DNA from 2 places in the Microbacterium sp. nov. GSS16 genome. Region 1 is predicted to be linked to the other one. Evidence: predicted binding sites of a transcription regulator. Region 1 holds the regulator's gene; the other holds the start of a gene.
What was found. Region 1 encodes HrcA, which represses chaperone genes, less so after heat shock. Its sites were predicted from a motif close to TTNGCACTCGNNNNNNNCGAGTGCNAA; they were not measured.
Positions count from the first base shown of each region.

Region 2: the regulator HrcA is predicted to act here: its motif matches at 4,693-4,719, upstream of groES (co-chaperone GroES).

Region 1 covers NZ_CP116338.1:2,054,951-2,060,879, reverse strand. The annotation lists gene ybeY (rRNA maturation RNase YbeY) at 1-71, opposite strand, end outside; gene PGB26_RS09810 (PhoH family protein) at 68-1,093, opposite strand; gene PGB26_RS09805 (HIT domain-containing protein) at 1,179-1,526, opposite strand; gene PGB26_RS09800 (16S rRNA (uracil(1498)-N(3))-methyltransferase) at 1,638-2,366, opposite strand; gene dnaJ (molecular chaperone DnaJ) at 2,399-3,508, opposite strand; gene hrcA (heat-inducible transcriptional repressor HrcA) at 3,552-4,586, opposite strand; gene hemW (radical SAM family heme chaperone HemW) at 4,713-5,929, opposite strand, start outside.
Region 2 covers NZ_CP116338.1:156,162-162,090, reverse strand. The annotation lists gene tsaD (tRNA (adenosine(37)-N6)-threonylcarbamoyltransferase complex transferase subunit TsaD) at 1-762, shown strand, start outside; gene PGB26_RS00735 (hypothetical protein) at 759-1,199, shown strand; gene PGB26_RS00730 (hypothetical protein) at 1,224-1,412, opposite strand; gene PGB26_RS00725 (hypothetical protein) at 1,662-2,381, shown strand; gene PGB26_RS00720 (hypothetical protein) at 2,386-3,429, shown strand; gene PGB26_RS00715 (class I SAM-dependent methyltransferase) at 3,430-4,611, opposite strand; gene groES (co-chaperone GroES) at 4,804-5,100, shown strand; gene PGB26_RS00705 (hypothetical protein) at 5,322-5,929, shown strand, end outside.

The DNA.
Region 1 (5,929 bases):
TTGAAGTCGGTGAGCCGCTGCAGCACGGTCTCATCGACCGCGATGGCCGACTCGTTGTTGATCTCGATCACTTCAGGCCTCGCTTCGGCATGCGGTCTCGGGGTTTCTGCGGTGCTCCGCCGCGACGCTCCGCACGGTTCGCGAACTGGTGCGCCTGCTCGCGCTCGACGCGCGCCGCCGTGCGCTGTTCGTCGTACTCGCTGTACGCGTCGACGATGCGGCCCACCAGGGAGTGCCGCACCACGTCGTCGCTGGTCAGCCGCGAGAAGTGGATGTCGTCGATGTCGCCGAGCACCCGGGTGACCAGGCGCAGTCCCGAGGCGCCCTGTGGCAGGTCGATCTGCGTGATATCGCCGGTGACGACCATCTTCGTGCCGAAGCCCAGGCGGGTGAGGAACATCTTCATCTGCTCGGGCGTGGTGTTCTGCGCCTCGTCGAGTACGACGAACGAGTCGTTCAGCGTGCGACCTCGCATGTAGGCGAGCGGGGCGACCTCGATGGTGCCGGTCGCCATCAGGCGCGGCACGACCTCGGGGTCCATCATCTCGTTGAGCGCATCGTACAGCGGGCGCAGGTAGGGGTCGATCTTGTCGGTCAGCGATCCGGGCAGGAACCCGAGCCTCTCCCCTGCTTCCACGGCCGGCCGGGTGAGGATGATGCGCTGCACCTCTTTGCGCTGCAGGGCCTGCACTGCCTTCGCCATCGCGAGATAGGTCTTGCCCGTACCCGCGGGACCGATGCCGAACACGATGGTGTTCTGCTCGATCGCGTCGACGTACTCCTTCTGTCCCAGTGTCTTCGGGCGGATCACCCGCCCCCGGGTCGACAGGATCGCTTCGCCGAGCACCTCACTGGGGCGGGGTCCGTCGTCGCGCCGCAGGATCCGCGCGGAGTGCTCGACGTCGCTCGGCGCGAGATCGTGCCCCGAGCGGGTCATCTCGATCAGCTCGTCGACGAGTCGCTTCGCCGCGGCGACGTCCTCAGACGATCCGCCCAGGGTGATCTCGTTGCCGCGCACCATCACCTGCACATTCGGATGCTGCTTCTCGAGCATCCGCAGCAGCCGATCCTGCGGGCCGAGCAGCTGCACCATGGCGATGCCGTCGGCGAAGATGCGCTCGGTGCTCTCGGGCTGGGCAGGGAACCGCGGGGGTGCGCTGTCGTTGTGTGCGCTGTCGTCAGAAGCCAACGAGCTTGCCCTCCTCGATGTCTCCGAGCACATGCGCGTGGACGTGGAAGACCGACTGCGCAGCGCTGGCGCCGTTGTTGAAGATCAGGCGGTACTCGCCGTTGGCGTGCTCGGAGGCGATCTGCTTGGCCACGGCCACCATGTCGGCCATCAGGCCCGGGTCGCCGGCGGCCAGTTCGGTGACGTCGCGGTACTGCTCGGTCTTGGGGATCACGAGTGCGTGCAGCGGCGCCTGCGGATTGATGTCGCGGATCGCGAACACGCGGTCGGTTTCGGCGAGAATCTCGCCGGGGATCTCCCCGTTCAGGATGCGGGTGAAGATCGAGGGTTCGCTCATGCTTTCAGCTTATCCGGGTCCCTAGGCGTGTCGCCCTGGATCCCTGCGTACATCTGGGTCCCTGAGTCTGTCGCCTGCACCGAGCGAGCGCCGGCGAGACGAAGTGAAGGGTCACCAGCGGCCCAGGTTGGCCGAGAGTACCGCGATCGCCGCGGGGCCTGCAGTCGAGGTGCGCAGCACCGTGTCGCCGAGGCGGACGCGCTCGGCGCCCGCCGCCTCGAGCCGCTCCAGCTCGTCGGGCGCGATGCCACCCTCCGGCCCGACCACGAGCACGAGGTCACGACCGTCGGGACGGATGCTGGTGAGCGGCGTCTGCGTCCACGGGTCGAGCACGAGCAGCCTGGCATCCGCCGCCCGCTCGGCCAGCTGCGCGGTGGACTGCACGGCGGTCACCTCGGGGACCCAGGCCCGGTGCGCCTGCTTGGCCGCCTCGCGGACGATCGTCGCCCAGCGCTCCCGACCCTTCGCCGCCTTCGGGCCCTCCCAGCGTGAGATGCTGCGTGCTGCCTGCCACGGCACGATCTCGTCGACGCCGAGCTCGCATGCGGCCTGCACGGCCAGCTCGTCTCGGTCGCCCTTCGCGAGCGCCTGCGCGAGCACGATGCGCGTCTCGGGTCCGTCCTGCACGCGGCGGCCGGTGATTCGCACACTCACCTGAGATGCGGTGACGTCTTCCGCCGCGCCCTCGAGCCAGACACCCCTGCCGTCGCCGATCGTCACCGTCTCGCCGACGCGCACCCGGCGCACCACCGAGGCGTGCTTCGCCTCTGATCCGGTGAGCCGGACGAGTTCTCCGATGGTGGCGTCGGTGCAGTCGGGTACGACGAAGTGCAGGGCCATGGGGCTCCGATCGGCTGTGGTGCGGAAGTCGGTCAGTGGCTGCGGAAGCGGTCGCGCAGCTTCGAGAACAACCCCTGCTGGAACTGGGCGAGCTTGGGCTCCGGAGCCTTCGTCTTCTTGGCGAAGTCCTCGATGAGCTTGCGCTGCGCCCCGTCGAGCCGCGTCGGCGTGAGAACCTGCACGCCCACGCGCAGGTCGCCGCGCTGAGATCCGCGCAACGGGGTGATGCCCCGGCCGTCGATCGTGAGCACGTCACCCGACTGGACGCCGGCCCGCAGCTCCAGATCGACCGTGCCGTCGAGGCCCTCGATGGTCGTGGTGGTGCCGAGGATGGCATCCGCCATCGACACCTCGAGCGTGGCGAGCAGATCGTCGCCGTCCCGGCTGAAGACCGGATGCGGCGCAACGGCGACCTCGACGTACAGGTCGCCGTTCGGGCCTCCCGCGCGACCGACCTCGCCCGAGCCGGGCAGCTGCAGGCGCAGACCGGTCTCGACGCCGGCCGGGATGTCGAGGGCGACGGTGCGCCGCGAGCGCACGCGGCCCTGACCGGCGCACGACCCGCAGGGGTTGGGGATGACAGTGCCGTAGCCCTCGCAGGTGCCGCACGGCTGGGTGGTCACGACGTTGCCGAGCAGGCTGCGCACCTGACGCTGCACGTGGCCGCTGCCGCCGCAGACGTCGCAGGTGACCGGAGACGTGCCGGGCTGGCAGCAGCTGCCGTGGCAGGTCTCGCACAGCACCGCGGTGTCGACCTCGATGTCCCGGTGCACGCCGAACACGACGTCGCCGAGCTCGAGGTTGATGCGCACGAGCGCATCCTGACCCCGTTCGCGACGCGACCGCGGACGCGCAGAACGGGCGCCGCCCGCGGAGCCGAAGAACGTCTCGAAGATGTCGCCGAATCCGCCGAACCCGCCGCCGAATCCGCCGTTCTGGTCGCCGCCCATGTCATAGCGGCGCCGGGAGTCCTCGTCGCTGAGCACGTCGTAGGCGTGCGTGACGAGCTTGAACCGCTCAGCCGCGTCCTCCCCCGGATTCACGTCCGGGTGCAGCTGCCTGGCGAGCTTGCGATAGGCCTTCTTGATCTCGTCCTGGGAGGCGTCCTTCGACACCCCGAGGACCTCGTAGTGATCCGCCACGGTCACCTTTCTTCGTGTGCGTTCGTGTATTCGGTCGCCCGGATCAGCGGGCGGCCTCGTCTTCTTCGAGCATCCGCGACAGATAGCGGGCGACGGCCCGTGCTGCGGCGAGGTTGCTCGGGTAGTCCATGCGGGTCGGTCCCATCACGCCGACGCGCGCCGTGCTGCCTGGCGCGGCGTAGTTGCTCGCCACGATCGACGCCTCACCGAGTCCGAACGGGGCGTTCTCGGTGCCGATGCTCGTGGCGAGGCCGTGCTCGTCGGTCACCATCTCGCTCATCAGCCGCAGCAGGGTCACCTGCTCCTCAATCGCCTCGAGCAGAGGATGGATGCTGCCGCGGAAGTCCTGCTCGCGCCGCGCGAGCGTGGCAGCCCCCGCCATCACCAGCCGCTCCTGACGGAATTCGGCCAGCTCCTCGGCGATCACCGCCGCCAGCGACGACAGCGCCGGCGCGAGGCGCGAGCCGGTCTGCGGTTCGCGCGCCGATGCGATGCGCTCGGACGCCTCACCGACCGCACGGCCGGTGATGAGCGCCGCGAGCTGGGCGCGCAGCACTGCGAGGTCTGCGTCGTCGATGTCGATCGGCAGCGGCGAGATCCGCTGCGACACCCCGCCCGCGTCGGTGACCAGTACCACCAGCACGCGGTTGGGTGCCAAGGCGACGAGTTCGACGTGGGTGATGCTCGCGCGCGCGAACGACGGGTACTGGGCGAGAGCGACCTGGCCGGTGAGCTGGGTGAGCACCCGCACCGTGCGGGCCATCAGATCGTCGAGGTCGCTGGGCGCGGCGAGGAACGACTCGATCGCGGTGCGCTGCGGCGCCGACAGCGGGCGCACCTGGGCGAGGTGGTTGACGAAGACCCGGTATCCCTTGTCGGTCGGCACCCGCCCCGAGGAGGTGTGCGGAGCGGTGATCAGCTCTTCATCTTCCAGCTGGGCCATGTCGTTTCGGATCGTCGCGGCCGAGACGCCGAACGCATGGCGTTCGACGATCGATCTGCTGCCGACCGGTTCGTGCGTGGCGACGTAGTCCTGCACGATCGCACGGAGGACCTCAAGGCCTCGCTGTGTGACCATCATCCCTCCCGCTGGCACTCGAACGTTCCGAGTGCCAATCCTACCCGCTCGGGCTCCCCCTCAGGCTCGCGCCGGCTGTGCGGGTCGCACTGGCCGTAGGGGGCCGCGTCGGCTGTGCGGGTCGCGCTAATCGGTGAGCGCGCGCACGACGGCATCCGCGAGCAGCCGGCCCCGCAGGGTCAGGCGCACGCGACGCTGCCGCAGAGCCGCGGCGGCATCGACCAGTCCGTCCGAGATCAGCTCGGCGACCCGATCGCGGCGGCCTTCGGCGATGTCGTCGATCGGCAGGCCCTCCGCGAGGCGACTCTGCAGCAGCACCCGCTCGAGGGTGCGCGCCTCGAGGTCGGGCCGCTCGCGGCCTGCGGCGGGCGACTCGCCGACGGCGAGACGCTGCGCGTACGCCGCCGGATGCTTGACATTCCACCACCGCAGACCGGCGACATGGCTGTGCGCGCCGGGCCCGAAGCCCCACCAGTCCGCGCCGCGCCAGTACGCCATGTTGTGCCGCGACCGGTGGTCCCTCCCCTCGGGGGTTCCCGCGTCCGTCGGAGGACGCGCCCAGTTGCTGACCTCGTACCATTCGTATCCCGCCGCACCGAGACGCTCGTCGGCGACCTCGTACATGTCGGCCTGCAGGTCGTCGTCGGGCGCCGGCACCTCGCCCCGCCTGATCTGCCTGGCGAGCTTGGTGCCGTCCTCGATGATCAGCGCGTACGCCGAGATGTGGTCGGGCTCGAGGGCGAGAGCCGCGTCGAGGGACCTCTCCCAGTCCGCCAGCGACTCGCCGGGGGCGCCGTAGATCAGGTCGACGCTCACGTCGAGCCCGGCATCGCGTGCCGCGTCGACGGCCGTGCGCACGTTCTCGGGCCGATGCGTGCGGTCGAGTGCCGCCAGCACGTGCGGCACGGCCGACTGCATTCCGATCGAGAGGCGGGTGACCCCGGCATCCAGCAGCGTCCGCACCACCTCGGGCGTGACGGTGTCGGGGTTGGCCTCGACCGTCACCTCGGCGCCGTCGCGGATGCCGAACGCCGAGGTCGCCGCCGTGAGCATCCGCGCCAGATCGCCGGCGGGCAGCAGGGTCGGCGTGCCTCCGCCGAAGAAGACGGTGTCGAGCGGGCGGATGCCGTCGGCTTCGCCCAGCACCGCGCTCGCCAGCGCGATCTCTCGGATGAGCGTGTCGGCGTACTCGTCCTGCTTCGCTCCGCGCAGCTCGGTCGCGGTGTAGGTGTTGAAGTCGCAGTACCCGCAGCGAACCCGACAGAACGGCACGTGCAGGTAGGCCGAGAAGGGCACCGCACGGTCGACGGTGAGGTCGTCGGGCAGGCGGCCGTCGGCCGGCG
Region 2 (5,929 bases), 1.0 Mb from region 1:
TCGCTGGGCAAGCCGCTGTACGCGGTGAACCATCTCGTGGGGCACATCGCCGCCGACATCCTCACCGCCGACGATCGCGCGACCGCGCCGCTGGAGTATCCCACGATCGCCCTGCTGGTCTCGGGCGGGCACACGTCGCTGCTGCACGTGCGTGACCTGACGACCGACGTCGAGCTGCTCGGCGAGACCGTCGACGACGCGGCCGGCGAGGCCTTCGACAAGGTCGCCAGGCTGCTCGGTCTGCCGTATCCGGGCGGACCGCAGATCGACAGGGCGGCGGCCGCCGGCGACCCGAGGGCGATCCGCTTTCCGCGCGGGCTGTCGAAGGCATCCGACATGGCGAAGCACCGGTACGACTTCTCGTTCTCCGGTCTGAAGACGGCCGTCGCGCGCTGGGTCGAGCGTGCCGAGGCGGCGGGTGAGCAGGTGCCGGTGGCCGATGTCGCGGCGAGCTTCCGCGAGGCCGTCGTCGACGTGCTCGTAACCAAGGCACTCGCGGCGTGCGAAGACCGCGGCGTGCCGCGTCTGCTGCTGGGCGGCGGCGTGATCGCCAACCGGCGGCTTCGCGAGGTCGCCCTCGAGCGTGCCGCGGCCGCAGGGGTGGCCGTGCGCATCCCGCCGCTGTCGCTGTGCACCGACAACGGGGCGATGATCGCGGGCCTCGCGGCCGAGCTCATCGCGAGCGGCCGTGGCCCGTCGACACTCGGCTTCGGCGCTGATTCGACGCTGCCGGTGACCGAGATTCAGGTGAGTCCGGCATGAGCGATCCGAGCATCGAGCAGCCCACCCCTGAGGTCGAGAGGCCCGACGGCGGTGCGGCGGTGCCCGGGGCGTCGAAGGGCTACGGCAGGCTGCCGACCGCCCCCGTGCCCGTCGAGCGCACCGAGGCCGCCCATCCGGATGCCGAGCAGACGTCGAGCGTGGAATGGGAGCCGACCACCGGAGCGGCACCCGTCGACGACGCGCGCCTCGCGCCGTGGGCGCTGGTGGCGGCGATCGTCGCCCTCGCCGCGTCGATGTTCGTGGGCTGGGGCATCCCCGTCGCGATCATCGCGGTGATCGCGGCGATGATGTCGCTGCGCCGCCCGATCGAGAACCGCGCGGTCGCCATCTGGGCACTGGTGCTGGGATCGTGTGCCACGCTGTTCAGCGCGGGGTGGCTGCTGTGGGCGGCGATGCAGCTCGAGAACCTGGGGTGAGGGATGCTGAACCAGGCGGAGAGCTCACGACGACGTGAGCTGCAGCGCCGGGCGTTCGCTGCGGGCGGGGGAGTGACTGACGCTGAGCTGGCAGAGCTGAGGGATCTGGATGCCCGAGCCGCCGCGCACCGGGTGGTCGAACCGCCCCTGGTTCCTGCGACCGGCGAGGTCGCTTCGACGCTGGCGGGTGCCGGGCAGCGCACGAACGAGCACGCGGCGTCAGCCTGGCCGGTGGCAGGCGCGGACGGGCACGCGGCATGGCATGACGGGGGCGACGCAGGGAGCCTGCGGGGGCCGGCGCAGAAGGGGCACGAGGAGCCCGCGTCATCCGCGCCGGTCCCTGCAGGAGAGACGCCGAGGGACCGGCGAACCGACGTTTCGCCGACCAGCCGGGCCGCCGGAGAGGCGCCGAGGAGCCGGCGCGCCGGGCGAACACCGACGAGTCGGCGGCCGAGCATCCCGGTGCTGGTCCTCTCGGCGCTGATCGCTCTGCTGCTCGGCTTCGGCGGGGCTTGGCTGGTGCTGAGCCGCGACAGCACGCCGGCCATGACGGCGGAGCAGGCGAAGGCGATGGCCGAGATCGAGAAGACAGCCCGCTTCGACCCCGGCTCGGTCGTCTACCTCGGCGAGAAGTACGACGCATCCGTGTGGCGCGCCACATCAGAGGACGGCGAGCGGATCTGCCTCGCGATCCAGGTCGGCGACCGCAACCAGTATCAGTGCACACCGCCGCCCGACGACGACACCGCGTTCGCCGAGCCGGTAGGGGTGTCGGTGAGCCACGCCGACGATGAGGGCGACTGGTCGTACTGGGCGACCCTGCTGAACGACATCTCCGGACGTGAGGTGGTGATCATCCAGCGCCACGACATGTCGGCGGCCTACGGCTGGGAGTCGCAGTACACCGACGAGGAGCTGCGGCAGATCCGGATGCTCGAAGCAGAGGGCGTCCTGCCGAGCTACCTGCAGATCATCGGCTACGACGGCGATGTGCCGGTCTTCATCTCGCAGGACGGGCGCACCTGCATCCATGTCGTCGATCCAGCGTCGAACGCCGTCGTGCAGTCGTGCGAACCGTCGGACGACGGCGTCTACACGCTGCAGGTGAACGGCGTGACGTACGAGGTGCGCGAGTCGAGCATGCGTGGTCCGGTGCTGACCGTGGTGCGAAACGGCGGGTGATCGCGTGCGCGAAGCCGCTGACGACGCCCGGCGACGCGAGTTGCAGCGACTCGCGTTCGCGCCCGGCGGTCGATTGACGGATGCCGAGGCAGCCGAGCTGCGCGACCTCACCGCGCCGGAGGCATCAGCATCCGCACCGCCGGTATCGCCCTCGGCACCGCCGGCATCCGCAGCCGCACCGCCGGTGTCACCCTCCGCACCGTCGGCCTCTGAGTCCCCGACGGGGCGAGAGCGCGCACGCCGGCTCCAGCGCATCCCGGTCGTCATCCTGGCCGCTGTCGTCTCGGTGCTGCTGGGGGTAGGGGCCGGGGGGCTGCTGTTCGGTCGCGCCGACGGCGCGCCGGCCCTGACCGATGCGCAGCGCAGCACGCTGGTGCAGCTCGATGCGTCCGAGGAGTTCGATCCGGGATCGATCTTGCTGGTCGGAGCGAGAGACGGCGCCGAGGCCTGGTACGCGACCAAGGAGGCCGACGACAGCGAATGCCTGGTGCTCATCGCAGGCGACGAGCGAACGACCGCGTGCCAGCGCACCGGCCGGGCGAACAGCTTCGGGCTGCAGGCGAACGTGAACGCGACGATCGACGACGAGCAGGTCATCGTCTGGGCCGTGCTGCTGGAAGGCGCCGATGGTGAGATGGTCGCGGTGATCCAACGCGAGCAGAACGTGGTCGAGTACGACTGGCGGTCGCAGTACAGCGGGCGCGATCTCGAGATCGCCGAGTTCATCGACGCGAGGGGATACTCCGGCGAGAGCCTGCAGGTGGTGGGTTACGACGACGCGCTGCCCGTGTGGATGACGTTCTCGGGTGCGGAGTTCTGCATGATCGTCGCCGAACCTACCGCCCTGCTCGCCGACGCGTGCTCGTCGTTCGACCCGGCCGGGGGAGGCCGGATGGACCTGCGCACCGATCGGGCGACGTACCAGCTGAACCTGTCGAGCAGTGCCGAGCCGACGCTGACGATCATCCGTACCCCCGACTCGATCGTCTGCGACGTCGACTCGGGCTACTGCGGTGTCGACGACAAGACGGGCGAGCCGTCGGGCTGATCAGACCCGGTCGGCGAGGATCGCCACGCGCCGGGCCGCCGTCCTGGTGAGGATCAGGGTCGCAGCGTTCGAGCCCTTCAGGCTCAGCTTCTTCCGGAACGCGGCGGGGTCGATGTCCATGCCGCGCTTCTTGATCTCGAGGCGCCCGATGTCGTGCGCGCGCAACACCTGGCTGATCGTCTTCACGTGCGCCGGCATGGTCTCGCGCACGCGGAACGACTGCACGAAAGGGGAGGTGAGCGCCGCGTCGCCGGTGAGGTACGCGATCTGCTCGTCGATCATTCCGGCATCGAGCATCCGGGCCGCTTCGCCGATCAGCCGCGCGCGGATCACCGCTCCGTCCGGCTCGTGCAGGTACGCGCCCAGGGCGCGCACCGGCTCGTCGGCGGCGTCGGCCGGCGCGGTGATCTCGTGCGCCTGCCCGGCCTGCATCACCAGGGCCGAGCGACGGATGCCCTCGCGGGCCAGCTCGCCGCTCCACAGCACGAGCTCGACGACGCTTCCGTCGGCGCTCACCCACTGCGCCTCTACGTCGTCGGGGATCAGGTCGCGGTCGAGGCCAGGGCCGAGCTTGATGCCGGTGGGATGCCGCCGCGCGACGTCGAAGCACCAGTCGAGCGACGGCGACCAGTCGGCGGGGGACGTGCGAGTCGTCTCGCTGTGCCCCGCGGTGCGCCGGGCGGGATCGAGCCAGACAGCACCCTGCTCGGGAACGCTGTCTTCGGCGACCCCCTGACGCACGCTGGCTCCGGGGAAGGGCGCCAGGTTGTAGGCGGCGATCGCCGAGGTCACCTCATCGGCATCCACCGCGTCGACGTCGAGGCCGGCCCCGGCGAACGCGAGGCTGTCGCCGCCGATGCCGCAGCCGAGGTCCGCGACGCGGGTGATCCCGGCGCGCCGCAGCCGCACGGCGTGCATGGTCGCGACGCTCAGGCGCGTCGCCTGCTCGAGCCCCGCCCGGGTGAACAGCATCCGGTCGGCGAACTCGCCGAACTTCGCCCTGGCCTTGACCCGCAGGTGCGCCTGGCCGACCACAGCCGAGACCAGGTCGGGGGAGTGGCCGGCGGCGCGCAGCCGCGACACCGACCGGGCGACGTCAGCCGACGACTCGACGGCACCGACCTCATCGAGCAGCGCGAGACCTTCACGCGTGAGCAGCGCAGTCAGCTCAGACATCTCCACCTGCCCAGCCTACGGCGCGTGCCCGTCGCGCCGGTGTCGTCGCCCGGACCCAGCGCGCAGCCGAGGGCGGATGCCGGGGGGCTGGCACTCGCATTGCATGAGTGCCAGCGCTCGGCATACACTGGAGTTAGCACCCTCACCTCGAGAGTGCTAATGATCTTCTGAACTCAGTCACGAAAGAAGAGGTACACCGTGTCGGTTTCCATCAAGCCGCTCGAGGACCGCATCGTCATCCAGCAGGTCGAGGCAGAGCAGACCACCGCAAGCGGTCTGGTCATCCCCGACACCGCCAAGGAGAAGCCCCAGGAGGGCCAGGTCGTGGCAGTGGGCCCCGGCCGCATCGACGACAACGGCAACCGCGTTCCGCTCGACGTCGCCGTGGGCGACCGCGTGCTCTACAGCAAGTACGGCGGCACCGAGGTCAAGTTCGGCGCCGACGAGTACCTCGTGCTCTCGGCTCGCGACGTGCTCGCAGTCGTCGTCCGCTGACGCGGTTCGACACCAGCTCCCAGAGGGCCCGGATGCATGGCATCCGGGCCCTCTGCCGTGCCCCGGCTTCTCAACCCCTATCGATCCCCGAGCCGAACCCGCGGATGCCCCCGATGAGCCCCTACAGGCCTCGGGGCGGCCCCCGATGCCGCCGACGGGGGCTGGCCGCACACTCGTAACACGCGCCACCTGGCGCATACACGATGAAGGGGTAATCGATCATGGCTCTCGACGGCAACGCCAACACATCCGGAGCCCAGTGGAACCTGGGTATCGCCAACTCCGGAAACACCGACGACAACTCGGACAACTCGGTCACGGACAACAGCGACAGCTCCGACAACTCGGTCACTGACGACAACTCGGACAACTCCGTCACGGACAACAGTGACAACTCGGTCACGGACAACTCCGACAACTCGGTCACGGACGACTCCGACAACTCCGACAACTCGGACAACTCCGACAACTCGGACAACAGCGACAACTCCGACAACTCGGTCACGGACAACTCCGACAACTCGGACAACAGCGACAACTCCGACAACTCGGTGACCGACAACTCCGACAACAGCGACAACTCGGACAACTCGACCAACGACTCGTACAACGACAACTCCGACAACTCCGACCACTCGTGGCGCGACAACTCGGACCACTCGGTGACCGACTCGTACAACACGCTCTACGACAACTCCGTCACCACCGGTGTGCGGCAGTTCAACACGGGCTTCGGCGACGTCAGCCTCGGCGCCGGGGGCGGTGGCATGGCAGCCATGGCGGGCACCGGGTCGCTCAGCATCGACGGAAGGACCACGCTCAACGACCA